Regions from separate parts of the Falsirhodobacter sp. 1013 genome, predicted to be linked through region 2. Evidence: riboswitches for the same ligand, from Rfam matches in the RefSeq annotation. Region 2 holds a riboswitch; the other holds the start of a gene.
The links. Region 2 has a riboswitch for cobalamin ahead of ACSHZY_RS10540 (TonB-dependent receptor plug domain-containing protein). Riboswitches for the same ligand answer to the same signal wherever they lie in the genome.
Positions count from the first base shown of each region.

Region 1: linked by a shared signal. The riboswitch ahead of ACSHZY_RS16315 (DUF1852 domain-containing protein) and the one ahead of ACSHZY_RS10540 (TonB-dependent receptor plug domain-containing protein) in region 2 are both predicted to bind cobalamin.

Region 1 covers NZ_JBNJLK010000017.1:29,689-44,263, reverse strand. Annotated here, with positions in the region: gene ACSHZY_RS16340 (sigma-70 family RNA polymerase sigma factor) at 1-501, opposite strand, end outside; gene ACSHZY_RS16335 (SDR family NAD(P)-dependent oxidoreductase) at 888-1,097, opposite strand; partial or broken gene ACSHZY_RS16330 (transposase) at 1,421-2,080, opposite strand; gene ACSHZY_RS16325 (Fic family protein) at 2,232-3,332, opposite strand; gene ACSHZY_RS16320 (AraC family transcriptional regulator) at 3,736-4,938, shown strand; cobalamin riboswitch at 5,116-5,314, shown strand; gene ACSHZY_RS16315 (DUF1852 domain-containing protein) at 5,443-6,426, shown strand; gene ACSHZY_RS16310 (methionine synthase) at 6,454-7,482, shown strand; gene ACSHZY_RS16305 (transposase) at 7,688-7,843, opposite strand; gene ACSHZY_RS16300 (LysR family transcriptional regulator) at 7,924-8,859, opposite strand; gene ACSHZY_RS16295 (muconate/chloromuconate family cycloisomerase) at 9,023-10,201, shown strand; gene catC (muconolactone Delta-isomerase) at 10,211-10,501, shown strand; gene catA (catechol 1,2-dioxygenase) at 10,574-11,512, shown strand; gene ACSHZY_RS16280 (Rieske 2Fe-2S domain-containing protein) at 11,614-12,972, shown strand; gene benB (benzoate 1,2-dioxygenase small subunit) at 12,969-13,457, shown strand; gene benC (benzoate 1,2-dioxygenase electron transfer component BenC) at 13,511-14,530, shown strand; gene benD (benzoate diol dehydrogenase BenD) at 14,527-14,575, shown strand, end outside.
Region 2 covers NZ_JBNJLK010000006.1:21,981-36,555, reverse strand. Annotated here, with positions in the region: gene ACSHZY_RS10560 (cob(I)yrinic acid a,c-diamide adenosyltransferase) at 1-454, opposite strand, end outside; gene ACSHZY_RS10555 (ABC transporter ATP-binding protein) at 455-1,195, opposite strand; gene ACSHZY_RS10550 (FecCD family ABC transporter permease) at 1,192-2,175, opposite strand; gene ACSHZY_RS10545 (ABC transporter substrate-binding protein) at 2,172-2,969, opposite strand; gene ACSHZY_RS10540 (TonB-dependent receptor plug domain-containing protein) at 2,963-4,825, opposite strand; cobalamin riboswitch at 4,950-5,146, opposite strand; gene ypfJ (KPN_02809 family neutral zinc metallopeptidase) at 5,308-6,159, shown strand; gene ACSHZY_RS10530 (PhnA-like protein) at 6,293-7,186, shown strand; gene glf (UDP-galactopyranose mutase) at 7,266-8,417, opposite strand; gene ACSHZY_RS10520 (glycosyltransferase family 4 protein) at 8,587-9,729, shown strand; gene ACSHZY_RS10515 (glycosyltransferase family 1 protein) at 9,726-10,886, shown strand; gene ACSHZY_RS10510 (glycosyltransferase) at 10,883-12,946, shown strand; gene ACSHZY_RS10505 (zinc-dependent alcohol dehydrogenase) at 12,948-14,054, shown strand; gene ACSHZY_RS10500 (glycosyltransferase) at 14,054-14,575, shown strand, end outside.

The DNA.
Region 1 (14,575 bases), on a different contig from region 2:
CTCTCCTACGACATAGATGCGGGGTTCGTCTTCCATGCGTTTCAGCGCGGCACGGGCGCGCGACAGGCGGGACATGAGCGTCCCTTGGGGGATGCCCAGCAAGGCCGCAGCTTCGCCATAGCTCAGCTCCTCGATCGCCACGAGGTGCAGGGCTTCGCGCTGCTCCAGCGGCAGGTCCAGCAGGTGGCGCCGCAACTGCGCCAGACGCACGACCATCTCTTGTGGGGCGTCGGTGACCTGCGGCATCAACTGGAAGAAGTCGGTCTCACGGCGGCGGGACGCGCGGCGCGACCGGTACTGATCGATGAAGGTGTTGTGCAGGGCCGACATCAACCACCCTGCGCCCGCTTCGGGGCGTGGGGGCCGGTCGGCGTGACGATGGGCTTTCAGAAGTGTTTCCTGCACGAGATCTTCGGCATCGTGGACATTCTTCGTCAGCACCTGCGCATAACGGCGCAAGCGGGGAAGAAGGTGCAGGAGGCTTTGGATATCGGCGTTCATATGCTTCAGACGTAGCGGAGACAGTCGTTAATCCCCTGACGAGCGTTTTCTTTTGTCTACTTATGCTGCTCCGCTTTCGCAGCCGTGAATCACGCAGCGCAACGCAAATCGATGCATCCTGACCCTAGGTGAACTCCGGCGGAACGCGAGCACCGAAGGTTTCGATGAAGGCGCGCTGTTCGTGGGATGCGTGAAAGCCTATGATCGCCATGACGTCTTCAGTGTGCTTAACCATCAAAGCGGGACCGGAGGTATGGTTCACCAGCGTGGCACCATCGGTGATTTAGGTGTTCAGTTCCTGCATCTGGTGGATCGGGTTTAGGATGAGTCTGTCTGGCTCGGACGAGGTGTTAGCCTTGCTGCATGCCCAAGCCATCTTCCCTCCTCTACCACATGACCTCGAAGGGGGTCGGGTGGCTGGCCGCGATGGAGGACGTGAAGAGCAGCTTTCCGGTGTTTCTCCTGAGCATGTCGCGGAGCACCAGCTTCGTCAGATGGACCGTCCCAAGGATGTTGAGATCGATCATCTGGAGCTCGTGTCCAAGGTCGGTTTCCGAGAACGGGCCGCCCAGACCGACGCCGGCGTTCAGGCACAGGACATCGACGTTCCGGCCGCTCAGGGCATCCTACAGGCTCTGCACCCCTCTTCCGTCGACAGATCGCTGGCATGAGTCGCGATTGTACCCTGTTCGCTTGAGAGCGCGGCAGCGGCGGCTTCCAGATGGCCCTGATTCTCTGCGGTAATCAGAACGTCATGCCCGTTCCCAGAAACTGGCGCGCCAGTTCCAGACCGATGCCGCTTGACCCCCCGGTGATGACAGCGAACAGTCTGGCTTCTGTGACAGTCATGGCAACCTCCTCCTGGTTCACGTTCAACAAGGGTCCCGGCACGGAGGTTCCCGGTCGGGACCCTGCCTGTCAGGACCGGCCCAGAATTTGACGTGCCGTGTTCAGCAGAACCGAACTCCAGCGACCAGCGCTGGTTCGGCATCAGAGCATGCGGCCTCGGTGTGCGTGTACCTCGAGCGCGCTTGCGTCTGACCGATAACCCATCCTCACGGTAGAGCCGATAAAGTTTCTTCGGGTTCATCGGCATGCCCTTGCGCTCCAGCAAGCAGACCGATCCGCCGATAGCCGAACCGGCGGCGCAGCGCCGCGATCTTCTGCATGGCCTTGCGGATATCCGGGTTGTCGGGCGGACGCTCGCGCCGCACCGTCTTCGGATCGACACCGACCAGAACGCAGGCCCGGCGTTGCGAGATGGCATGATCCCGTGCCGCCCTGAGCACCGCCTCCCGCCGCACCTTCGGTGTCGTCAGGGCTTTCCCAGAAGATCTTTCAGCACGATGTTGTCGAGCGTCGCATGCGCCAGCAGGCGCTTCAGCTTGCCGTTCTCGTCTTCGAGCGCCCTCAGCCTTCGGCCATCGGACACGTCCATGCCGCCATACCTGGCCTTGAGCTTGTAGAACGTCGCCGGGCTCAGGCCATGCCGACGACAGACCTCCGCCGTCGCCATTCCGGCTTCCTGTTCCTTGATCATTCCAATGATCTTCACCTCGGTGAAGCGGCTTCTCCTCATGTCGTCTGCTCCTCCTTGGTGAAGCAAGCTACATCAAGTCGAGGGACCTTCGGGGGAGGCGAGTCACTACTCATAGAACAACCAAGCGTCTTCAAGAACAGCCAGACGGGCGGAAATTTGTTGCGGTCTACCCAAGTGAAAAGTTTTCCGCTCAGATCGGCAGGCGATAGCGTGTGTGCCGCCGTTCACCCGTCCGGGTCAGGGCACCCCTTTCCACAAGATCCTGCAAATCCCGCGTCGTGGTGGCGCGCGACGTGCCGGTGATTGCTATGTAATTTTCCGCACTCAAGCCACCTTCGAATCCGTCCGGGCCTGCCCGAAACAGCCGTTCGACCACCTTTGCCTGACGTGGGTTCAGGTGGGCCCGGTGGACATCATAGAACTTCGCCTTGGCAATCAGGAACGCGACCCGCGCAAGCGTCACCTGCTGGGCCTCGAGGACGGCTTCGCCGAACCAGAGGATCCAAGGGGTGACGTCAAGGGTCTTCTGATGGGTTTCGAGCAGGTCGTAGTAACGCCGTCGGTCGCGTTCGATCGTGTAGGCCAAGGCGATCAGGCTGGGCTGGCCGATGTTCTGAGCAAGAGACTTCTCGGCCAAGGCGCGGCCGATGCGTCCATTCCCATCTTCGAAGGGATGGATGCTTTCGAACCACAGGTGACCAAGCGCCGCCCGTGTCAGCGCGGGGACGGGGGACAAGCCGTCGGGGGTCGTCCGGTTGAACCAGTCGATGAAGGCCCGCATCTCGGCCGGCACCCGGACAGAGGGCGGAGCCTCGAAATGCACTGTCTGTCGATCGATCCGGCCCGAAACGATCTGCATCGCCTCATCATGCCTGCGGTAAGCGCCAATCATGTCAAGTCCGCGATCGTGCGACAGAAGCATGCCGTGCCAGCGGCAGAGGCTTTCGTCCGTGACAGGTTCGGCAAAACCGGAATAAACCTCGACCATCATCTCGGCGATACCTTGTTCACGCGGTCTGGCCGACGCGATGTCCACGCCCAGACCGAAATGACGACGCAAAGAGGACTGGACGCTGGATCGGTCCAGCATCTCTCCCTCGATGGCGCTGGTTCGCATCGCCTCCTCGCTTAGAAGGTCGATGCGCAAACGTTCACGATCCTCGCCCGACACGTGGCGGACGGCACCGAGTATTTCGCCTGAGGCGACGAGAAATTGCTGCTCCAGACGTTCAAGCGGAGCGCGGTCATAGTGGAAATTCGGCCACTCGGCCTGTGTCCAGTTCCAAGGCATGAGTTATAGGACTCTTTTCTATAGCTCATAATACCGCATAATTATAAGTTATGGAAGATACATCTATCGCTCAGGCAGGTGATGATCCATCTCATGAAGGATCACCAGCGCCTCAGCACTTGGCCTATCATGATAGGCATCCTCGTACCCCTCCGCGCCCTGCGTGGTGAAGTGGGAGGCTGCAGACGACAAGGGTAGGGGGCGTCAACCCACCGAAGTCCAGATCGAAGACCGGGAAGTGCAAGGACGGAGGCCACCGGACGATCTATAATTCGACATCCTCAATACTTCAGTGATGGTCCTGTTCCTATGCAAGACCACTTTCCCGATCCCTTGCCGAGGTTGACGCGCTTATCCGCCCCGCGCCGTTGATCTCCAAACTGGTGGAGGCCGGGGGAGGGCGATGGAGCGCCGCGACATGCAGACGCCGTTCTATTGCGCCGCAGTGGAGAGGGAATGCTGGCAGTCCCTTCCGGAAGGCGTGCCGCTGCATCTCAGGGCAGGGGATTTCGTTCTGGTGCCGGAAACCTGCACCTTCAGCATGTTCGGGCCGGACACCCTGCCGTCGGATGCACCCGTCCTGCGGGTGATGACGGCGCCCGGTACCTTCCGTCCGGGTCGACCGGAGGACGTCACGACCGTGTGCGTCCTTGTGGGCCATTGCCGCTTCCGGACGACGGACAAGACCCTGCTCGTCTCGCTGCTGCCCGCCGTCCTTCATGTCTGTGTGATGGGCCGGCTGACAGCGCTGGTGCAGATGATCCACGACGAGTTGCAGGCCAATCGCCCGGTTCGGGAGATGGTGCTGCACCGACTGCTGGAAGTGTTGCTGATCGACGCGCTCCGCACGAGGCCGCATGCGGCCGTGCCGCCGCCGGGGTTGCTGCGACGGCTCGCCGACCCCCGCTTTGCAACGGCCTTGCGGCGGATCCATGCGGGTCGGGAGGACAGGCTGTCCGTTCCGGATCTGGCGCGCGATGCGGGTCTGCCGCGATCGGTCTTCTTCCAACGCTTCCGACGCGAGGTCGGCATGGCACCCATGGAATACGTGACCGCCCGGCGGATGGCATGGGCCAAGGACATGCTGCTGCAGGGCGGCTTGAAGAACGCGGAGATCGTCCGCCCGCGTGGGCTACGCCTCGGCCAGCGCCTTCAGCATGGCCTTTTCCCGGCATACGGGCCTGCCGCCCGCGCATTTGCGCAGGCCGGTGGTGAGGTGCCTGCGGCGGCAGATATGGCCGAGTCCACGATCAAAAATGTAGAACCTTCGCGCTTCATCTTGTCGCGCGCAGCAAGACAGGCCAAGGTTGCGACATCGTATTGGCTGTGGAAGTCGTTCTTGTACCTCCGGCCTGCGGGATCCGCTTGCGGACTGTGCCACGACAAGATCACACACGCGCCTTGGTTTCCTTGGTGGAGAAGGCGGCGACAGCCTCTCAGAATGTGGAGCCTATCAACCCATTCCGTGCTGTTTGCCTGCGAGCTTGTTATCATCAACGTGGAGGCAAATTGCCGTAGCCAGACCTTCGTTAAAAAATTAGAAGCTCGCGTTGGGGTGGAAAGATGCCCAAGCAGTCCACGGCGGCTGCGCCATATTGCACGGTAGAGCCCAGTTCAGCCACAAACGGCGTTTGGAAACCGCAAGCCTGTCCGCCTCGCAGGCGTTGAAAGCTCATAAGCCTGACAGGCCGTTGCCATGCTCACGTGAAACCTTCGTCATCCTCATAATAAACATGAAATTTTCTACGAGGCCGTCTCGTTGACATGCGGGCCGTTACGTTGGATTTTGCCATCAGATCAAGGTGCCGGGGGATGCTCCGGGTAAAAGGGAATCCGGCAAGGCCTCGCCAAATCCGGAACTGCCCCCGCAACTGTAGGCGGAAAGCCTGCCCGAAAAGCCACTGATGCGGATGTCGCACCGGGAAGGCCGGGCAAGGTGATGACCCGCAAGTCAGGAAACCTGCTTTGATCGATCACCTGTTCCGGCCGCGGTGGGCGCGTCGGGAGCGGCCCATCCGCAAGGTGACATCGCCGCCTCGCGACCCCAGTCGCGGGGAGCCAAATCGTTTTCCCGGCTTGTCGTTTCAGGCCGCTCTAAAGGCATGTCAGGATGAGAAGAGACCTCGCATACACGATCAGGAGCCTTCGGTTCGACGAGAATTATCGTCCTTCGGAGAATACGCGCGCCACGACCAACTTTGCCAATCTGGCCCGCGGGGAACGGCGGCGGGAGAATCTGCGCAACGCGTTCCAGATGATCGACAACCGCTTCAACGCGCTCGCGCACTGGGACAATCCGAACGGCGATCGCTACGCCGTCGAGCTCGAGATCGTCTCGGCCGAGATCAGCATCGGCGACGGAAGCCGCGTCGACGCATTCCCGTTGATCGAGATATTGAAGCCGACCATCCTTGACCGGAAGACCGGCAAGCGGATCGACGGCATCGCGGGAAACAACTTCTCGTCCTATGTGAGGGATTATGATTTTAGCGTGGTCCTGCCGCGGCACAATGCAGGCCAGCCCCATTTTAGCCTGCCAGACGATTTCGGCGACCTGCACGGAAACCTGTTCAAGTGCTTCCTGAATTCCGCATCCTACAAAAACGAATTCAAAAAACCGCCCGTCATATGTCTGAGCGTGTCGAGCAGCCGGACCTACCACCGGACCGAGAACACTCATCCCGTGCTGGGCGTGGAGTATCGTCAGGATGAGCGGTCCTCCACCGATCGGTATTTCGAAAAGATGGGGTTGCAGGTCCGCTATTTCATGCCGCCAAACAGCGTGGCGCCTTTGGCCTTCTACTTCACGGGCGATCTGCTCAATGACTACTCCAGCCTCGAGCTTATCGGCACGATCAGCACGATGGAAACCTTCCAGCGGATTTACCGTCCCGAAATCTACAACGCAAATTCGCCTGCCGGGGCCTGCTATCGCCCCAGCCTGAAGCACCAGGACTACTCGTTGACCCAGATCGTTTATGATCGGGACGAACGCAGCCGGCTGGCCGTCGAACAGGGGAAATTCGCCGAGGAGAATTTCATGACGCCCTACCGGGACATCCTCGCGCAATGGTCCGCCCAATACGCCGCCTGATCCACTGGAAAGACAAGGTCACCACCCATGAAGAAACTTTTGCCCACCTCGACTGCAGGCAGTCTGCCCAAACCATCCTGGCTCGCGCAGCCGGAAACGCTCTGGTCGCCGTGGAAGCTGCAGGGGGATGAACTGGTCGAAGGCAAGCAGGATGCGCTGCGCGTGGTTCTGAACGACCAGCAACAGGCCGGCATCGACATCGTCAGCGATGGCGAGCAGACGCGCCAGCATTTCGTCACGACGTTCATCGAGCATCTGGACGGCGTGGACTTCGAAAAACGTGAAACCGTCCGCATCCGTAACCGCTACGATGCGAGCGTCCCGACGGTGGCTGGCGCCGTGTCCCGCCAGAAACCGGTCTTCGTGGAAGATGCGAAGTTCCTGCGAGCCCAAACCGACCGACCCATCAAATGGGCCTTGCCGGGTCCGATGACCATGATCGACACGCTTTACGACGCCCATTACAAGAGCCGGGAAAAACTGGCTTGGGAATTTGCCAGGATCCTCAACCAGGAGGCGCGGGAACTGGAAGCGGCCGGCGTCGATATCATCCAGTTCGACGAGCCCGCGTTCAACGTCTTCTTCGACGAGGTGAACGATTGGGGGATCGCAGCCTTGGAGAAGGCCGCGGAAGGCCTTCGATGCGAAACCGCCGTCCACATCTGCTATGGTTACGGCATCAAGGCTAACACCGACTGGAAGAAGACCCTTGGCGCAGAATGGCGGCAATATGAGGAAGTCTTCCCCAAGCTGCAGAAATCCTCGATCGACATGATTTCGCTGGAATGTCAGCATTCCCGCGTTCCGATGGACCTGATCGAGCTTCTTCGCGGCAAGAAGGTGATGGTTGGGGCCATTGACGTGGCAACGGACGCCATCGAGACGCCCGAAGAAGTCGCCGACATCCTGCGGAAGGCGCTTCAGTTCGTGGATGCGGACAAGCTTTATCCATGCACCAATTGCGGCATGGCCCCCTTGTCCCGGCGCGTGGCCCGAGGAAAGCTGACCGCGCTGAGCGCCGGTGCCGACATCGTGCGCCGCGAGCTTTCGATCTGACAACAGCTTGCGTGACATCGCCCTGCGCCCTGCACGGGATGGTGTCGCGTTTTCCGATCGCAGGGTAGGGGGCCGGTCCACGGCAAATCATCAGTCAGGTTGTGCCAAAACCGCCCTGAACCCCGAGATGAGCGCAGACCTCCGCGCCGCCACACCATAGCCTGCAGCTATCCATCCAACGGCCGGGGCTCGTGTCACGCTCTGTTCAAGTATTGATCTGATACCATGGTCGTGCCGGATTTATAGGAGGGATGATCCGTCCGTGATAAGCCGGGCCATCACCCGATTGCCGCACGCTCGGGTGCAGCCCCAGGTAGGCCGACAGATGAGCCGCCGATGCAAAGCGGTCCACGCGACCAATCGCGGCCCGTTCACCTCACTCTTCGGGGTAAGCCAATATCCAGGTTACCGCAGAAGACGGGGTCCTTCTGCGGCCTGCAATTAGGGTGACTTCTGGACCGTGATGCTTTTGCTGAAGTCCAGCCAAGGCGGGTTTTCGGCGTGCATCTTTCGGATCTGCTGTTTGACGAGCTCAATCAACGGGGAACTGTCGCCCATGCGATGACTGAGGATCACTGGCGATGTCGCATGTTCGTGGGCAAGGGCGCGATAATGCACATCGGATCGCATCTGCCTTGCCGAAGCCGGGATGATACAAAGCCCCGCCGCCGCTGCGACGAGTCCCAGGGCGGTCTGGATCTCGCGCACCTCCTGCACCTCCCGCAAGGGGATCTTGTGATCGTGAAGGATGTTCAGGACTTGGTCCGCATAGCTTGGCCGCGGCTCTTTCGGATAGACGATGAGCCTTTGGCCCGAGAGGGCCTCAAACGGCAGCGGCGTGTTGTCCTGCGCAAGGGCGTCGCCCCAGGGGATGGCGACGCAAAGCCGCTCCTCGCGAAGGACCAGGCTGGTTATGTCCGGATCGGCGTTGCGCAGGCGCCCAAAGCCGATGTCGATCCGCCCTTCCTTCAGCGCAGAGGGCTGGAGAACGGATACCATCTCCAAAAGCTGAATGTCGAGATGAGGGGCAAGCTCGCGCAGGTTCCGGACCAGGGGGGGCAGGCCGCCGTAGAGGGTGGAGGGGACGAAGCCGATCGACAGCACGCTGCTGCGATTCATGCCGATGCGGCGGGTGGCAGCCTGCATCTGCTCCACCCGGCTGAGGATCTGAAGCGCCTGCTCGTAGAACAGGCGACCGGCATCCGTCAGGCGGACGGGCCGGCTTTTGCGGTGCAGAAGGGGAACGCCCAGCTCTTCCTCCAGCAGCTGGATCTGGCGGCTCAGCGGTGGCTGGGCCATGTGAAGGGCTTCGGCCGCGCGCGTGAAGTTCCGTTCCCGCGCGACCGCGATGAAGTACCGGAGTTGGCGAAGATCCATACCATACCTGCATGTGACTGTGCGGCGGACAGACGGGCACTGCGTAGAACAGGGCTGGCTTTCCGAAAGGACTGTGGCGCAGCCAGCTTGAATACCCTGCGGGTATGATACTCTACCCAAATTGTCTTAGACACAAGCGGTCCTGTCCTGCACCTTGTGTGACATGAATAAGACATTTCATCCCCAGGCCTCGAGCCACATCCTGTCGCCCGTCGTGGAGCGGGTGGAGACCGTGCTCGTCGATCTTCCGACGATCCGGCCGCACAAGCTTTCCGTGGCGACGATGAACGGCCAGACGCTGATGCTGGTACGGATCCATTGCAGCGACGGCATCGTTGGCGTGGGCGAAGGGACGACCATCGGCGGTCTGGCCTATGGCGGCGAAAGCCCCGAAGGCATGAAGCTGTCGATTGACACCTATTTCGCCCCCGTGATGGCTGGGCAGGATGCAACGCGGGTGCAGGCCCTGATGGCGCGCCTTGGCAAGATGGTGAAGGAAAACCGTTTTGCCAAAAGCGCCGTGGAGACGGCGCTGCTGGACGCGCAGGGCAAGCGGCTTGGCGTGCCGATCAGCGAGTTGCTGGGCGGGCGGCAGCGCGATCGACTGCCGGTGGCATGGACCCTGGCTTCGGGCGACACCGCGCGGGACATCGACGAGGCGGAGCGGATGCTGGATTTGCGCCGGCACCGGATCTTCAAGCTGAAGATCGGCGCCAAGCCGATCCGCGAAGATATCGCCCATGTGGCCGCCATCAAGCGGGCCTTGGGCGATCGTGGGGCGGTCCGCGTGGACGTCAACATGGCCTGGAGCGAGGGCGACGCGGCCTTCGGCCTCGCCGCTCTCGCCGATGCAGGATGTGAGTTGGTGGAGCAACCCGTCGCTTCGGCGGCGGCTCTTGGACGGTTGATGCGCCGCTTCCCGGTCGCTTTGATGGCTGACGAATCACTGCACGGCCCCGAGTCCGCCTTCGCCGTCGCCCGCGCCGACGGCGCGGACGTCTTTGCCGTCAAGATCGAGCAAAGCGGCGGCCTTTACGGCGCGCAGCGCGTGGCCGCTATCGCGGATGCCGCCGGGATCGCCCTTTATGGCGGAACGATGCTCGAAGGCGCCGTGGGCACCGTGGCCTCGGCCCACGTCTTTTCCACGTTCGCGAACCTGCAATGGGGGACGGAACTTTTCGGTCCTTTGCTGCTGACGGAAGAGATACTGGAAACGCCGCTGGACTACAGCGAGTTCGAACTGACCGTTCCAAATGGCCCGGGCCTCGGACTCGCCCTGGACGAGGATCGCGTGGCCTTCTTCGCCCGCGACGGTTTCCGCAAAATCAACCTGTCGAAGTGAGGGACGATCATGCTGTTCCACGTCAAGATGATCGTCAACATCCCCGACACCCTCCCGCCTGAGGAGGCCGCCGACATCGTCGCCCGGGAAAAGGCCTATTCACAAGAGCTTCAGCGCGAGGGGACATGGCGGCACATCTGGCGGATCGCCGGGGCCTACGCGAATTACAGCATCATCGACGTGAAGGACAATGACGCGTTGCACGCGGTCCTGACGGGGCTGCCGCTGTTCAAATACATGCAGATCGAGGTGACGCCGCTGCTGCGGCACCCGTCCTCGATCCGTGACGACGACACCTAGACGGATTTCGCGCGTAACCCGGGGGGAGCTGGGGGCGCTGCGGCATCAAGGCAAGCAAGAGGAGGAACGACCGTGAGCGTTAAGATTTTCGACAAGCCGGAGATCCAGGATTTTCTGCAGGTCCTCAGCGGGCTTCAGAACGACGAAGGCAACCCCCGGATCAAGCAGATCGTGCATCGGCTGATGAGCGACCTGTTCCGCGCCATCGACGATCTGGACATCACGCCGGATGAGTACTGGATCGGCGTGGCTTGGCTGAACGAGATCGGCGCGGCCGGGCAGGCGGGCCTGATCTCTCCCGGGCTGGGGCTGGATCACTTCATCGACGAACGCCTGGACGCGATCGACGAATCCCTTGGCATCACCAACGTAACTCCCCGCACGATCGAGGGCCCCCTGTACGTCGCGGGCGCGCCCATATCCGAGGGATTTGCCCGTCTGGACGACGGCACCGACACCAATGGCCACACGCTTGTGATGCACGGGACGGTCTTCGGGGCGGACGGTGCCCCGTTGCCGGGCGCGATGGTGGAAGTCTGGCACTGCGACACGCGCGGCTTCTATTCCCACTTTGATCCGACGGGCAAGCAGGCGCCCTTCAACATGCGCCGCACGATCATCACGGATGCCGAAGGTCGTTACCGGTTCCGCAGTATCCTGCCCAGCGGTTATGGCGTTCCGCCCGGAAGCCCGACCGAACAGCTGCTGTCGGCCCTTGGCCGCCACGGCCAGCGTCCGGCGCACATCCACTTCTTCATCAGCGCCGACGGGCACCGCAAGCTGACGACGCAGATCAACATCGACGGCGATCCGCTGATCAACGACGACTTCGCCTATGCGACCCGCGACGGTCTGGTTCCCAAGGTGATCGAACGTTCGGACGCGGAAAGTATCCGCGCGAACGACCTGGACGGCCCCTTCGCCGAAATCGCGTTCGACATCCGCCTGACCGCCTTGGTGAACGGGATCGACAATCAGGCCAACGAACTGCGCAAGCGCGCTGCGGCCTGACCCCTGTCCGGCGGTGCCTTCTGTGGGCACCGCCGACCGCCCACGACAAGCTGAACCTTATTTTCCACCCGCGGTCCCTGGCCGCGAACGGAGGAGTAGCCATGTCCGCTATCATCGACAAAGCCCGCGATCTCGATCACCTGCTGGCCACCGCCGTGCAGGACGACAAGGAGGCCGGCGTCTTCCGCTGCCGCCGCGACATCTTCACCAACGCCGACCTTTTCGAGATGGAGATGAAGCACATCTTCGAGGCGAACTGGGTCTATCTGGCCCATGAAAGCCAGATCCCCGAGAACAACGACTACTACACCACCTATATCGGCCGTCAGCCGGTGGTCATCACGCGTGACAAGACGGGCACGCTGAACGCCGTCATCAACGCCTGCGCCCATCGTGGCGCGATGATCTGCCGCCGCAAGCATGGCAACAAGGGCAGCTTCACCTGCCCCTTCCACGGCTGGACGTTCTCCAACACCGGCAAGCTGCTGAAGGTGAAGGACGAGAAAACGACGCAGTACCCCGAGGGTTTCGCCAAGGACGGCTCGCACGATCTGCGCCGCGTGGCGCGCTTCCAAAGCTACCGCGGCTTCCTGTTCGGCAGCATCAATCCTGATGTCGCGCCCCTTGAAGATTTCCTGGGCGAAACGAAGGTCATCATCGACCAGATCGTGGACCAGGCCCCCGACGGGCTAGAGGTTCTGCGCGGCAACTCCTCCTACATCTATGACGGCAACTGGAAGCTCCAGATGGAGAACGGGTGCGACGGCTATCATGTCAGTTCCGTCCACTGGAACTATCAGGCGACCATGGGCCGCCGGAACGAGGTCGGGACGAAGGCCGTGGATGCGAACGGGTGGAGCCGTTCGGTCGCTGGCGTCTACGGGTTCGAAAACGGGCACATCCTGCTTTGGACCAACACGATGAACCCCGAGGTGAGGCCAGTCTACGGCGCGCGCGAGGAAATCGCGGCCCGCGTCGGCGCGGACAAGGCCGGCTTCATCGTCAACCAGACGCGCAACCTGTGCATCTATCCCAACGTCTTCCTGATGGACCAGTTCAGCACGCAGATCCGCGTGACGCGCCCCATCAGCGTCGACAAGACCGAGATCAGCATCTTCTGCTTCGCCCCCAAGGGGGAAAGCGCTGAGGACCGGGCCCTGCGCATCCGCCAGTACGAGGATTTCTTCAACGTCTCCGGCATGGGCACCTCGGACGATCTGGAGGAGTTCCGAGCCTGCCAGCAGGGCTATGCCGGCACGGCCGCCTTGTGGAACGACATGTCGCGCGGGGCACCGCTGTGGATTGACGGACCCGACGAGAACGCGCGCCGCATGGGCCTCAAGCCTCTCCTGTCCGGGGAACGGAGCGAGGATGAGGGATTGTTCGTTCGCCAGCACGAATACTGGGCCGACGTGATGAAGCGCGCCTTGGCGGCTGAAAAGGCGGGGGTTTCGGCATGACCATTTCCCGCGATGAAGCCTGCGCCTTTCTGTACCGGGAGGCGCGGTTGCTGGACGACCGTCAGTGGGACGACTGGCTGACCTGCTACAGCGTCGACGCCCCTTTCTGGATGCCCTGCTGGGACGATGACGATCAGCTGACCGAGGATCCGCATTCGCAGGTGTCGCTGATCTACTATCCCAATCGCGGCGGGCTGGAGGATCGGGTGTTCCGCATCAAGACGGAACGCTCCGGCGCCTCCACCCCTGAACCGCGCACCAGCCACAACGTCAGCAATGTGGAGATCCTGGCCACCCGCGGCGACGAGGTGGACCTTCGGTACAACTTCCTGACGCTGAACCACCGCTACAAGACGACGGACCAGTTCTTCGGCACGATCTTTGTCACCCTTCGCCGCAATCCCGAAGGGGTGCAGATCGCGGCGAAGAAGGTGGTGCTGAAGAACGACTACATCCGTCAGGTGATCGACGTCTACCACATCTGACCTGCGGCCCGGCCGCATCGTCACGCGTGACGGGACCTTGAGGAGGGTCTTTCATGGACAGCTACAACATCGCGCTGAACTTCGAGGACGGCGTCACCCGATTCATTGACTGCAAACCCAACGAGAAGGTGCTGGACGCGGCTTACCGCAACAAAATCAACCTTCCGATGGATTGTTCGGACGGCGTCTGCGGCACCTGCAAGTGCCGCGCCGAAAGTGGCCGCTACGATCTGGGCGACGACTTCATCGAGGATGCGCTGACCGAGGACGAGGCGGCCGAAGGACTGGTGCTGACCTGCCAGATGATCCCATCCAGCGACTGCGTCCTCAGCGTGCCGACAAGTTCGACCGCGTGCAAGACGGCGATGCAGACTTACGAGGCGACGGTCGCGAAGATCGAACGACATGCCGACGCGGCGATCGTCCTGGAACTGGACATGGCGGGCGGCACGACGCCGACATTCCTTCCGGGACAGTACATGAACATGGCGATCCCGGGGCGGGGGGTGCAGCGGTCCTATTCCTTCAGCTCGGCCCCCGGCGCGGACCGGATGGGCTTCCTGATCAAGATGATCCCCGGCGGCGCGATGAGCGAGTGGCTGGCGCAGGCGCAGGCCGGCGACGCGCTGAAGCTGACCGGCCCGATGGGCAGCTTCTATCTGCGCGAGGTGCGCCGGCCGCTGCTGATGCTGGCGGGGGGCACGGGTCTTGCGCCGTTCCTGTCGATGCTGGAGGTTCTGGCCCAGGCGGGCCACGCCCAGAAGATCCACCTGATCTATGGCGTGACCCGCGACCTTGATCTTGTTCTGCTTGAGGAATTGGAGGCCTTCACCCGCCGCCTGCCAAACTTCACCTATGCCACGGTGGTGGCGGACGAGGCGTCGAGCCACCCGCGCAAGGGATGGGTGACGCAGCACATGCCAAACGATCTCGGGCCTGATTTCGACGCCTATCTGTGTGGCCCGCCGCCGATGGTCGACGCCGTGCGGCGGCATTTCGACGAAACGGGCATCCGACCCGCCAACTTCCACTACGAAAAGTTCACCCCCAACGCCGTGCTGGAAACGGCATGAGCGGGGCGTTCTTTCCCGGCCGGTTCAACGGCAAGGTCCTGGTCG
Region 2 (14,575 bases):
GGTTGAGGTAGATGCAGCCGAGGCGCGTGCGCGGGTCGTCGACGGCCAGAAGCGTGCGCTCGGCACGGCGGCAGACGGTGCGGGCCATGTGCAGCGCGCCGGTGGCGGGCAGGCCGCCGGGAAGGATGAACTCCTTCAGCGGGGGAAGATCCTCGTTCCAATCCTCCACGATCAGGTCGAGGCGGGTGACGTGCGCTTCGGTCAGCACCTCGCGGCCGGGGATGGACAGGGCGCCGCCGAGGTCGAAGAGGTCGTGCTGGATGGTGGTCAGCGCGTCGCAGAGGGCGGTGTCGTCCAGCAGGCTTTCGGCAAAGCCAATCACGCTGTTCAATTCGTCCACCGTGCCGATCGCCTCCATCAGCGGGGCAGTCTTGGCGATGCGGGAGCCGTCGGAGAGGCCGGTGGTGCCGTCATCCCCGGTGCGGGTCACGATGCTTGACAGACGATGGCCCATTCAGTCCCCCTTTGGCGGCGCGAGGTCCAGCGCCTGATAGATCGGGCCATGGGGCCCTTCGGTCACATGTGCGCGGATTCCGAAGACCTGCGCAAGGTTGTCCGGGGTCAGCACCTGCATCGGCGGGCCGTCGGCGTGGATGCGGCCGGCCTTCATCAGGATCAGCCGCGTGCAATGCCGCGCCGCCAGCCCCGGATCGTGAAGGGAGGCGACGACGGTGCGCCCGGTGGTCGCAAGCCGGGCAAAGACGCGCATGACGCCGATCTGGGCGGCGGGGTCGAGGCCTGCGATGGGCTCGTCCGCCAGAAGGAGGGGCGTGTCCTGCGCCAAGGCCCGCGCGATCAGGACGCGGGCCTGTTCGCCGCCGGACAGCTGCGTCGCGGGGCGGTGGCGCAGCGTGGTCAGGTCCAGCGCCGCGAGCGCCTGTTCGACGATGGCGGCGTCAGGGCCTTGAGCGACGCGGCCAAGGCGGACCACATCCTCCACCGGCATGGGCCAGGCGATGTCGCGCGTCTGGGGCAGGAAGGCGGCGGCGCGGGCGCGTTGGGCGATGGGCAGGGTGGCGAGGGAGGACTGACCTTCGGCGGGCAGGAGGCCAAGGGCGGCGCGCAGCAGCGTCGTCTTGCCCGCGCCATTGGAGCCGAGGAGGCCCACGAACTCCCCCGCCTTCAGCGTCAGGTCGATGCCGTCCAGCACCACGCGGCGGCCGCGCCGGACGGAAAGGTGGTGCAGGTGCATCATGCCTCCTCTCTCCGCATCTTCAGGATCAGGTGCAGGAAGAAGGGGGTGCCGACAAGGGCGGTGAGGACGCCGAGTTTCAGGTCGCGGTCCGGCATCAGGAGGCGCACGGCGATGTCGGCGGCCAGCACGAGGGCCGCCCCGCCAAGCGCCGAGGCGGGGAGAAGCCGTGCCGGGCTGCCCTTGACGGCGCGGCGCAGGACGTGGGGGGCGGCGAGGCCGACAAAGCCGATGGAGCCCGCCACCGCAGTAGCCGCGCCGACCATCGCCGCGACGCCGACGACGAGCCGCCAGCGCAACGCGCCCAGCCGGATGCCGGAGGAGGCCGCCGCATCCTCGCCCAGCGTCAGCGCCTCCAACCCCCGGCGGAGGGACCAGAGGAGGGTGGCGCCGAGGGCGATGAAAGGCAGCGCGATCCAGACATGCAGCATCGAACGGTCGGCGAGGGAGCCCATCATCCAGAAGATGATCTCGTTCGCGGCGAAGGGGTTGGGGGACAGGTTGAGGACCAGCGAGGTGGCGGCCCCGGCAAGGGCCGAGATCGCGACGCCGGCGAGGATCAGCGCCAGCGCCCCGCCGCGCGGGCCCGCCAGCAGCAGGATCAGCGCGACCGAGAGCATGGCGCCGGCCAGCGCGGCCAGCGGCAGGCCCAAGGGAAACGCGGCGGCAAGGCCGGTCTGGATCGCCAGCACGGCGCCAAGGGCGGCGGATCCGCTGGCCCCGACCAGCCCCGGTTCGGCAAGCGGGTTGCGCAAAAAGCCCTGAAGGGCCGCGCCCGACATGCCAAGGGCGGCGCCGACCAGCAGGCCGAGGATGGCACGGGGCAGCCGCACTTCTCGCATCACCAGGCTCAGCATCGGGTCGTTGCCGGTGATGAGGGCCTGGAGGCTGGACAAAGGCGGCACCTGCGCGGGGCCGGTCAGGAGGGAGGCGGTGAAGAGGGCCGCGACCAGCAGCGACAGGGCGATCGGAAGTCGGCTCATGGTGCGGCCTGTTGCAGCTTGGCGACGGCGCGCAGGATGTGGGGGGTGCCGCAGACCCAGTCGCGGTCGGTGCGGAACTGCGGGGCAAGGTGGTGCAGGCCGGGATGGTCCAGCACCGCCTCGGCCCGCGAGGCGCCGGGATAGGGGGCGCCGCGAAGGATGAGGTCGGGGGCGGACAGCATCAGCACCTCCAGCGGGAGGGTGCCGCCGAAGGACAGACCCTGTTCGGTGGCGATGTTGTCATAGCCCGCCGCCGCGATGATCTGGCCGGCGAGGCTGTCGGGGCCGTCGGCGTAGCTGTTCGCGCCGTAGCTGGCCGCGCGGGGGCGGGTCGCGGGACGCGGCAGGGCGGCAAGGTCCGCGTCGAACTGGGCGATCGTTCGGGTGGCGTCGCGCCCCAGCACCTGCCCCATGCGGCGCAGGTTGGTGCGGATGTCGTCCATCGTGCTTTCGGGATCGAAGGTTTCGACCCGCAGGCCCAGACGGCGCAGCATGTCCAGCGTGGCGGGGGAGGAGAAGCGGCCCGCCAGCACGAGGTCAGGTTGGAGGAGAAAAATCTCTTCCGCCAGCCCGTGATTGGCGGGGAGGGTTCGCGCTTCGCTGGCCATGACGGAGGCGCGGGGATCCTGGGACAGGGCACTGACCGAGATGAGCTGGCCGGGCGCGGCCAGCATCAGGGCCAACTGGTCGGTGCAGAGGTTCATCGACACGACGCGCGCGGGCGCGTTCCCCGCCGCGGCGGACAGGCCAAGGCCGCAGGCGAGGCCCGCGGCGCAGAGCCAGCGCCTTACCACCGCGCCTGCACCCCGACATAGGCCTGCCGCCCGCGCGTGGCATAGCCCCAGACGTCGGAATAGCTTTCGTCGAAGAGGTTGGTGACGCGGCCGGTCAGACGCACCTCATTTGTCAGGTTGTAGCCGGCGGCGAGGTCGAGGGTGGTATAGTCGGGGAGCTCCGCGCGGGCGTAGGCACCATAGAACTGGTCGTCGTAGTTGCCGGCCACGCGGCGGAGGGTTGCGGTGGCCGAGGCGCGGTCGTCGAGGAAGGACAGGGTGGACGACAGTTGCAGTTCATGCTTCGGACGGCGCACTTCGATGCGGCCATCCGGTCCCTTCGCGTTCAGATAGGTGTAGCCGAAGGACAGGTCGAGCGTGTCGGTCGCTTCCAGACGCCCCGTCACCTCCACCCCCTCGCGCGGGCTTTCGCCATCGGCGTTGGAGTAACGGGCCAGGAAGTCGGGGGAGCTGTAGTCGGCCGTGATCTCGTCCGTCATCCGTTCGTGGAAATAGGTCACGTCGATCAGGCCCCGCCCGTTCAGGAAGGACAGTTCCACACCCAGATCGTAGCTGCGGTTCTGTTCGGGCGTCAGGTCGGGGTTGCCGACCGAGTAGAGCGAGCCGAACAGCTCCTCGTAGGAGGGATCGACCTGAGCACGCCCGGCCGAGGCGTGCAGACGCACCGGCTGGCCCGGGATGCGCCAGGACAGGCCGAGCGTCCAGCCGGTGAAGTCGTCGTATTCCTTGTTGTCGTCGCGGCGGACACCGGCCTGAAGATCCAGGCCATTGTCCAGCGAGGCACGGTATTCGAGGGCCACGGAGTCCCGTTCCCGTTCGTAATCGGTGGCGATGTTGGAATCGTCATCCTCGTGTTCCACCAGCACGTTCACGAGGTGGCGGGCCTGATCGACGGGAAGGCCATCAAGGCCGTAGCTGAGGCGGTATGCGAGCGTGTCGCTTTCCGCGCGCTTCGGGACGTCGTCGAACGTGTCCAGCTTGAAGACGGAGCGCTGGTAGTCCAGCCGGTGGATCAGGCGCCCGTCCAGCATGGAAAGTTCGCCGAAGACGGCACCCTGGAATTCGCGGGTTTCCCCCTCGGGGGTGTTGTCGTCGACGATGACATCCGCTTCGTTCGTGGAGGGGCCGAAGCTGTCGTAGTCGTACTCCTCCTTCGTCCAGCGAAGGGTGGAGCCGAAGGTCAGGGTTTCGGTTGCCTTCCAGTCACCGGCGAAGCCGATCGTGTTCCGGCGCAGGCCGTCCTTTTCCCCGCTGTCGCCGGAATAGTCGAAGCCGTGATCATCGATTTGCGAAAGGTTCAGGGCGAGACCGCCTTGCGCGGTGCGCTGGCTGACATGGGCGGATGCGGAATGGCCGTTCCCGACGTCCATCGTGCCGCCGTGATGCAAGCCCTCGGTCCCCTTGTCGGTGATGATGTTGATGACGCCGGCGGAGGCGCTGGAGCCGTAGAACACGGAGTGAGGGCCGCGCAGGACCTCCACCCGCTCGATGTTCTGGACGGACAGGCCGGACAGGAAATACCCGGCGGGGGAGCCGCCGCTGACCTCTACCCCGTCCACAAGGATCAGGGTGTGGTCGGCCTCCGCCCCGCGGATGCGGACTTGGGTCGTGTTCGCGCCGCTGCTGCTGACGGAAACGCCCGGCACGCCGCGCAGGGCGTCCTGCAGGGTGGTGATGCCGCGGGCCTCGATCTGTTCGCGCATCAGGATGGTGTAGGCGCGGCCATAAGCGTCGGCGGGGGCGGGGGTCAGGCCGGCGGAGACGATGATCGGATCCAGCACCGTCACCTCCTGAGCCGGGGCGGCCAGGGGGGCGATCAGGGCGGTGGACAGCAGAAGAAGGCGGGACGTGGTCACGGGCGGTCTCCCAAGGTGCAGGAACCCTGCGGGTGGCGAAAGGAACGGAAAGACCGGGTGGCCCTGCCGCAGTGGACGGATCACCTCTGCGGTTGGGCCGCATCCCGGACGCGCCCCGCGCCGGAATTGGGTGGTCGCTGCGGCAGGTCTCCTGGCTTGCGGGTCGTCGCTTCGGGCGGCCTTCCCGGGGTCGCCCCCAGTGGCATTGGTGCCCGTCACTCTCCGCTTACAGTTGCGGGGGCAGCTGCGGATTGTCCCGAAGGCGCACCGGCATTCCCTTTCAACCCGGCAGGCGCCGGGACCGAAGCTGGGCGGAAATCCCAATCCTGCGCCGCCGTGTCAAGCGCCGCGAGCCCGCGCGCGAAAGAAGACCCGGAAGGTGCGGAGGACGCGCCACAGCCCCCGGGTGGAAGATGAGGAGGAACCGCAGGCGCGGATCGGGGCTTTTGGTGGCGAATGTCGATATCATTGGGGGACAACGGATGCAGTGGCGTGGACGGCGGGGAAGCCAGAACATCGAAGATCGCCGGTCGAGCGGTGGTGGCGGGCGCGGGATGGCCGTGGGCGGCGGCAGCGTGGGCCTGCTGGCGATCGTGGTCATCGGCTATTTCCTTGGCGTGGACCTGACGCCGCTGCTGAACGACCAGTCTGTTCCGAACAGTGGCGGAGGAGAGATCACGGCCGCGGACGAGGAGGCGGCGCAGTTCGTGTCCGTGACCCTGGCCGACACCGAGGATGTGTGGAAGACCGTGTTCCAGGAGCAGCTGGGCGAAACCTACACCCCGGCGGCGCTGGTGCTCTACAAGGGCGTGACGCAATCGCCTTGCGGCGGGGCCAGCGGCGCCACGGGACCCTTCTACTGCCCCGGCGACCAGAAGGTGTATCTGGACACCGACTTCTTCGTGTCGATGGAACGGCAGCTGGGCGCCGGTGGCGATTTCGCGGCCGCCTACGTGGTCGCGCATGAGATCGGCCACCATGTGCAGGACGAGCTTGGCATCCTGTCGCAGGCCAACAACGCCCGCGGCAATTCCAGCGAGGCCGACAGCAACGCCATCTCCGTGCGGACCGAGCTTCAGGCGGACTGCTTCGCCGGTATCTGGGCCCGGCACGCCGAGGCGCAATTCGGATCGATCGAGGCGGGCGACATGATGGAGGCCGTGAACGCGGCGCGGCAGATTGGCGACGACACCTTGCAGCGCAATGCGGGCCGCGTGCCCTCGCCGCACACCTTCACCCACGGGACGTCAGAACAGCGGTCGCGCTGGTTCCAGACGGGGCATGACAGCGGGCAGCTGGGGTCCTGCGACACGTTCGGGGCGGAACGGTTGTAACGGATGCACAAATCTTCCGCAGGATTGTGACGGTTCCTCCGCTTCCTGCGGAACCTCATTCATCAAATTGCGTTCACTATGCGGTGATGCGTTCCTAAGCCTCGAGGGAGGCTGCGCGTCCTGGGAGCAAAACATGACATATACGACATCACCTGGTACCACCAACACCGTGGACACTGTGACAGAAGACGCACTGTATCGGCGGAAGAACATCTCGTGGGGCGCGATCTTCGCGGGTGTCGCGGTCGCGCTGGTGGTGCACGTGCTGCTGAGCCTGCTGGGCCTGGGAATCGGCATGGCCACGCTGGACCCCGGCACGGGTGACAACCCCGCCACCAGCACCTTCTCGGTGGCCTCCGCCGCATGGTATGCCGTTTCGGGCATCATCGCCGCCTTTGTCGGCGGTTTCGTTGCCGCGCGCCTGTCGGGCCGCGCGACCGCGCAGATCGGTGGCCTGCATGGTCTGACCGTGTTTGCCGTCACCACGCTGTTCATGCTGTACCTGCTGTCCTCCTCGGTCGGTTCGATCGTGGGCGGGACGTTCAGCGGCCTGTCCAGCGCCCTTGGTGGCCTGACGCAGACCGTGTCCCAGGCGGCCGGCCCGGCGCTGGAAAATGCCAACCCGCTGGACGCGCTGGATCGTCAGATCCGTTCCACCGGCACGGATCCGGAAGCGCTGCGTCAGAACGCCGTGGACGCCATGCGCGCCCTTGCAACGGCCGATGAGGCTGGCGCCGCAACCGCCCGCGAGGAAGCCGCACAGGCCCTGGCCGATGCGCGCAACATCCCGCTGCCCGAAGCCCAGCAGCAGGTCGCCCAGATGGAACAGCAGTACCGCGACACCGTCGAGAAAGCCCGTCAAACGGCTATCGAGGCTGCGGACACGGCCACCAAGGCCCTGACCATCGGCGCCCTGGCCGCCTTCGTGGCCCTGCTGGCCGGCGCCATCGCCGCCTGGCTGGGTGGTCGCAGCGGCGTCGTCACCCCGGTGACGCATGTTGTCGCCCGCACGGACGTGCGCCACTGACGGAAAAAGGGCGGCCTTCGGGTCGCCCGATCCATTTGTGCTTGCGCCGGCGCCTTTGGGCTGCCGGCGTTTTGCACTGTCAAAGCGGGTCGACCGTGAAGGCGGGCATGCTGTCGGGATCGGCCAGATAGCGGCGGCCGCAATCCAACGCCTCGCGGATGGTGACGTCCATGTCCAGATAGCGGTAGGTGCCCAGACGGCCGAGGAAGGTCACGTGGCGTTCCCCCTGCGCCCGTTCCAGATACTGGCCCAGCAGCGCCTTTTCGTTCATCTGCCGGATCGGGTAGTAAGGAATGTCGCCCGGTTCGCAGGCGCGGCTGAATTCGCGGTAAAGGACGGAGCCTTCATGCTCCTCCCACGGGGCGAAGTACTTGTGTTCCGTGATCCGGGTGAACGGCACGCCCACGTCGCCGTAGTTCATTACGGCGCAGCCCTGCCAGTCCCCGTCATGGGTGAACCGTTCGAAGTCCAGCGTGCGGTAGCCCAGCCGGCCGAGGTCGAAGCCGAACCAGCCGTCGATGGGACCGGAATAGAAGACGTGGTCGTGGCCGGCCATGTCCCTGCGGTCGAAGTCCGTGTTCAGATGCACCTGGATGTTCGGGTGGTCCAGAATACGCTCCACCATCACGGTGTAGCCGTTTTCGGGCATGCCCTGGAAGCGGTGGAAGAAGTAGTTGTCGTCGTAGTTGAAGCGCACCGGCAGGCGTTTCAGGATGCTGGCCGGAAGATCGCGCGGAGAACAGCCCCATTGCTTCTGGGTGTAGCCCTTGAAGAAGGCCTCGTACAGGTCGCGGCCCACAAAGCGCAGGGCCTGATCCTCGAACGTCCGGGGGTCGGTTATGGTGGTGTCGGCCTGTTCTTCCAGAAAGGCCCGCGCCTCGGCCGGGCGGAAGGTCCGGCCATAGAACTGGTTGATCGTGTGCAGGTTCACGGGCAGGGAATAGACGGCCCCGCCAGAGGTGGTCTTGACCCGGTTGCGATAGGGGCGGAACGTTTCGAACCCGTTGACGTAATCCCAGACCTCGGCATCATCCGTGTGGAAGATGTGCGGGCCATAGACATGCACCATCACGCCCGTGTCGGCATCGCGTTCGGTGTGGCAGTTGCCGGCCACGTGGGGGCGGCGGTCCACAATCTTTACCGCATGGCCCGCCTCGGCCAGCATGCGGCCGACCACCGCACCTGACAGGCCTGCACCCACAATCAGGATCCGTTTCGACTCTGGGCTCATTCCTGCTCACATTTCATTGTATTCTTGCTGACCTCGTTGAACATCGGGAAATCGGGCAAGTTCCACGATTTCCGTGGAACCAGGCACGTTTCAAGGAAGTTATAGTCCAAATGCGTTGCGTGTCCCGTTGCGGCCGCCGTTATGTATGCTGCAATGTTTATGAGACGGAATGACCACGCGCGTTATCGCTGTTTCGGATTTTTGCGATCCGACCCCTCCGCATGAGAGCGTCCTGACACGGGACATGGCCCGCGCCTTCTGGCAAACGAGCCCGATGCCCCCGCCCGGCCCGCGGCCGTCTGTTGTGGGCGGGTATCTGGAGCGGTTGCCGCTGGCCTGCGTGGCTGCGGGCCTTGTGGACCGGGCCGAGGTTTGGCGCTTTGCTGGGGATGACGCGCATCATGATCCGTTGGGCGTTCCGGGGCCGGAAGGGCTGATCTATCGCACGCTGCGGGCGGACGGGCATGCCGCCCCCTACGGATCCGCGGACGCGCTGGCCCATATCGAGGTTCATGGCGCGCCGAAGATCCTGTGCGTCTGGGGTCTGGGCGTGGACGAGGCGCTGGTGCGCGCCTGTGCGGACAGCGTGATCGTCTACAACTCCATAGACGCGCCAGCGCTGCGTCTGCCGGCGGAGGTGAGCCGCCATGTCGATCTGTTCCTGGCCGGCGCGGAATGGCAGTCGGACGAGATCCGCGCCCGTCATCCGGACGCCTTGTGCGCGGTGCTGCCGATCGGGCCCGAATTCGCCTCGGACGAGACGTTCTTCCCGACCGGCGCGCCGAAGGAATACGATGTGGTTTATGTTGCGGCGACCCAGCCCTACAAGCGGCACGACCTGCTGCTGGACGCGCTGTCGCAACTGCCGGGGCGGCGGGCGCTGTGCGTGGTGGGCTACGGCCACATGACGGAGGAGCTGCGCGCCGAGGCGGACCGCCGCGGGTTGCAGGTGGACTGGGTGGGGCCGGTGAACCACCGCGAGGTGAACACGCTGATCAACCGCGCCAGAGTGGGGGTGGTGTGCGGCGTGGACGATGGCGCGCCCGCGATCCTGACGGAATACATGCTGGCGGGGCTTCCGGTTCTGGCCAATGCGGGGCTGGTCTGCGGGCGGCAATACATCCGCCCGGACACGGGCCTTTTGGCGTCCGAGGTGGATTTTGCCAAAGCGCTTGACCGGCTGATCGAAACTGCCGCCTCATATGATCCGCGGCCGGTGGTTCAACGGAACTGGACATGGCCCCATTCGGTTGATCGACTGGCGTCTTTGCTGGATCACGCGCGTCAGCGCAAGAACGAGGTGTTCGTATGACTGTGTTGCCCCTGGATCCGGTTCTTGCAAAGCCCGCCCCGCTTATCTGTTTTTCCCATCTTCGCTGGGATTTCGTGTTGCAGCGGCCCCAGCACCTGATGTCGCGTTTCGCGCAGGAACGCCCCGTCTGGTTCTGGGAGGAGATGATCCCGACCGACCACCATCTGCCTTATCTGGAATTCCACGCCTTCGAGGGGACGAGCGTTCAGGCGATCCGCCCCCGCGTGCCGGCCCGGCTGTCGCCCGAGGATGCGGCGCGGGCACTGTCCGGCTTGCTGGACCAGCTTCTGGCGATCACGGGGGCGCATCAGCCGGTGCTGTGGTTCTACACCCCGCAGATGTGGCCGATCGCACGCCATCTGCGCCCGGCGGCGGTGGTCTATGACTGCATGGACGAATTGTCGAACTTCCGCTTCGCCCCGCCCGATCTTCAGCGGAACGAGGCGGCGCTGCTGGCCGCGGCGGATGTGGTCTTCACCGGCGGTTACAGCCTGTACGAGGCCAAGCGGCATCAGCACAACAACATCCATCCTTTCCCCTCGGCGGTGGAGGCGATGCATTTCGCTGCGGCCCGCGAGGCGCGCCCCGATCCAACCGATCAGGTCGGCATCCCGCATCCGCGTCTGGGGTATTACGGCGTCATCGACGAACGTCTGGATCTGGACCTGATCCGCGACATGGCCGCCGCGCGCCCCGACTGGCACATCGTGATGGTGGGTCCGGTGGCGAAACTGGCGCCATCGGACCTGCCGCATGCGGCGAACATCCACTGGCTGGGCCAGAAGAACTATGCCGATCTTCCGGCCTATCTGGCGGGCTGGGACGTGGCGCTGATGCCGTTCGCGATCAACGACGCGACGCGCTTCATCAGCCCGACCAAGACGCCGGAATATCTGGCCGGGGGCCGTCAGGTCGTGTCCACCCCCGTGCGGGACGTGATCCGGCATTACGGCGACGTGCAGGCGGTTCGGATCGCGGGGGACACGCCCGGCTTCCTCGCGGCCTGCGAGGCGGCCCTGGCCACCAAGCCCGGCCCGTGGCTGGACGAGGTGGACCGGATGCTGGCGGACACCAGCTGGGACTGCACGTTCGCCCATATGAAGGGGCTTCTGGACGGCGCACATCTTGTGCCTCTGCCGTCCGGAGCGCGGGGGTGACCACCGCCACGGACGTCGTTCTTGCGACCGACAGCGCGGAGCCTTCGGGCGTCGGGAGGGTGATGCTGACGCTGGCGGGGGGCCTGCCTTGGGCGCGGCTGCTGTTTCCGGACCACGCGGCCGGTCGCGCCCTTGTGGCGGAGGCGCGATCGCGCGGGCTGGTGGCCGCCGTCGTGGCGGAAGGGGCCTGGGGCATCGCGTTCAAGGGTGCCACGCTGATCAACGTCCATGCCGGCATCGGCTGGGAAAGCCATGACCTTTGTGGCACCGCCCAGGCTGGCGGGGCGGTCGTGGTGCGGACGGAACATCTGCCTTGGCTGCTGACCGATGCTGATCAGATCGCGGACTACAAGGCGGCGCTGTCGCAAGTGGATGCGGTTGTCACGGTCAGCCGCGCCTCGGCCGAGACGTGGCGGCCCGTGCTGGCGGCGATGCGTCCGGACCTGCCCTGCCGCGCGATCCCGAACGGCATCCTGAGCGCGCCGTCCCCCCGCACCGTGCCGGACGTCCCGACGATCCTGTGCGTGGCGCGGTTCACCCCGCAAAAAAACCATTCCGTCCTGATCCACGCGCTGGCGCGCTTGCAGCGGACGCATCCGGAGGCGCGCCTTATCCTTGTGGGATCGGGGCCGGAGGAGGCTGCTGTCCGCCGCCGTGTTGCGCGTTATGGGGTCCGGGCCGCATTCCTTGGGCCGTCCGATGATGTGCCGGCCCTGATGGCGGGGGCGGATCTTTTGGTCCTGCCCTCGGCGTTCGAGGGCCTGCCGCTGGTGGTGCTGGAAGCGATGGCGGCCGGATGTCCGGTGGTTGCGACCCGCATCGGCGGCGTGACCGAAGCGCTTGGCGACGATCACCCCTGGTTGGTCCCGGCAGGCGATGCGCGTGCGCTGGCGGCGGCGCTGGCCGACGCGCTGGACCGGCCCGACCTGCGGGCGACCGTGGCCTCCGCGCAAAAGGTGCGTTTCGCGCAAGATTACACCGCCGATCGCATGGCGGCGGACACCGACACGTTCTTCACCACCCTGTTGCAGACAAGACAAAGGACGACCCCCATGACGACACGGCTCGGCTTTATCGGCGCGGGGGGCATCGCCCATCGCCACTTCGGCGTGCTGGAGCATATGGCGGATGTGCGCATTGCAGCCATCGCCGATCCGGACACGGGCCGGGCCGAGGAGGCCGGCCGGCGCTTCGGTGCGGCGGTCTTTGCCGACCACGCGGCCATGCTGGACACGGTGGAGCTGGACGCCGTGTTCATCTGCGTGCCGCCCTTCGCCCATGGGGACGTGGAGCGCGCCTGCATCGCCCGCGGGCTGCCCTTCTTCGTGGAAAAGCCGCTGTCGCTGGACCTGAAGCTGGCCGAGGAAATCGCCGCCGAGGTGGAGGAGGCGGGCCTGATCACCGCCGTGGGGTATCACTGGCGCTATCTGGACACGGTGGACGAGGCGCGGGCGCAACTGGCGCAGAACCCCGCGCACCTGATGACCGGCTTCTGGCTGGACCAGACCCCGCCGCCCCAGTGGTGGTGGCGCGAGGACGGGTCGGGCGGGCAGGTCGTGGAACAGGCGACGCATGTGATCGACCTTGCCCGTTTCCTCGCCGGTGACGTGACAGAGGCGTTCGGCCTTGCCGCCCGCCGCGACCGGCCGGACTTCGACGGGCTGACGGTGCCCACGGCCACCACGGCCAGCCTGCGTTTTGCCGGCGGGGCCATCGCCAACCTGTCGGCGACCTGCCTTCTGCGCTGGAACCACCGCGTGGGCCTGCATGTCTATGCCGACGCGCTGGCGATGGAGATCACGGATCACGACATCATGGTCGATGTGGGCCGCGGCCGCCCCGTCCGCCACGCCGAGGGCGACCCCGTCTGGCGTGAGGACCGCGACTTCATCGACGCCGTGCAGGGCAAGGAGAACCGCATCCGCTGCCCTTATTCCGAGGCGCTGGAAACGCACCGCGTGGCGCTGGCCATCTCGCAATCCGCGGCGTCGGGCGCGGTCGTGAAGATGGAGGTGCTGCGGTCCAACCCGCAGCCGTTTTTTCGTGAAACCGCTTCGTAGGATGCCCGCCCTGCCGCATCAGCACCGCCACATCCGCAGCCTTGGGATCGAGCGTCCGAACGAACCCTATTTCTTCGGCTATGACGAAGGGCCCGCGGGCGACGGGCAGCTGCGGTTGGACCTGATGTTTTCGGGGATCAGCGCGGGGACCGAGCTGACCTTCATGAAGGGCACGAACCCCTACCTGCACAGCCGCTGGGACGAAGGCCGCGGCGTGTTCGTGGAAGGGGAAGCGTCGGCGCATTATCCGGTCAACTTCCTGGGTTACATGGAAGTGGCGCGGGTGATCGACGCGCGGGCCGGCGGTTTCGCCAACGGCGACGTGCTGGCCACGACCTTCGGGCACAAGACCGGCCACACGGCCAATCCCGATCACGACCTGCTGCTGCCGATGCCCGAAGGGATCGACCCGATGCTGGGCGTCTTTGTGGCGCAGATGGGGCCGATCGCGGCCAATGGCATCCTGCACGCAGATGCCGAGCAATTCGGCGCGCATGTGCCGCATCTGGGGGCAGGGGTCGCGGGGCGGCCGGTGCTGGTCTGGGGCGGCGGCACGGTGGGCCTGTTCTGCGCGCTGTTCGCCCGCCGGGCGGGCGCGTCCGAGGTTGTGGTCGTCGATCCCTCGGGCTGGCGTCAGGATCTGGCCCGCCGCATGGGATTCCAAGCGATGGGCGAGGATGAGGCGTGGCGCCACGCCAAGGCCCGCTGGAGGTCGAAATCCGGCCGCGGGGCCGAGATCGTGTTCCAGACTCGCGCCCATTCTGGCAGCCTGCATCTGGCGCTGCGGGCCTTGCAGCCGCAGGGCACCATCATCGATCTGGCCTTCTATCAGGGCGGCCTGAACGACGCGCGTCTGGGGGAGGAGTTCCACCACAATGGGCTGTCCATCCGCTGCGCGCAGATCAACCGCATGCCGCGCCCGGTGGCGGCGGCCTGGGACCAGCGCCGGTTGGCGCAGGAAACGCTGGCGCTGCTGGCCATCGATGGCGAGGCGATCCGCCAGCACATGATCACCCATGTGGTGCCTTATGACGACGCGCCGGACTTCCTGCGCCATCTTGTCCGCGACCGGCCCGAATTCCTTCAGATCGTGCTGGAGCATTCGTGATGGACGGGACCGATCGCGAACGCGAGGAACGCCGCGCGGTAGAGATCCTGTCGCGGGGCAACTTCCCCGACCCGCATCCGGACGCGGGCAAGATCCGCATTCTGTGGGTCTTTGCATGGCTGGTCGTGGGAGGAGAGGAGACGGAGGTGCGGCATCTGGCGCGCCTTCTGGACCGCGACCGCTACAAGATCACGGTGCTGCCCTGCTTCCGCAAGGAGGGCATGCCCGAACAAAGCCACGAGCAGCTGCGCGCCCTTGGGGTGGAGGTCGACACGACCGCCTACGCCCTCGGGTTCGAGGAGACGGTGGATTATCTGCGCCGCCGAATCGCCCGGGCCGACATCGTGCTGTCGTCGCAGGACGTGGCGGACATCTATCCGGCGATGGACCGGCTGGCCCTGCACCCCCCGCTGATCGAGCATGGGGGGCTGGTGCGCGAGGCGCTGTCGGGACCGAAGCACCACACCACCCGCTATGTCGGCGTGTGCGACACGATCCGCGAGGCGGCGGCGTCGCGCATG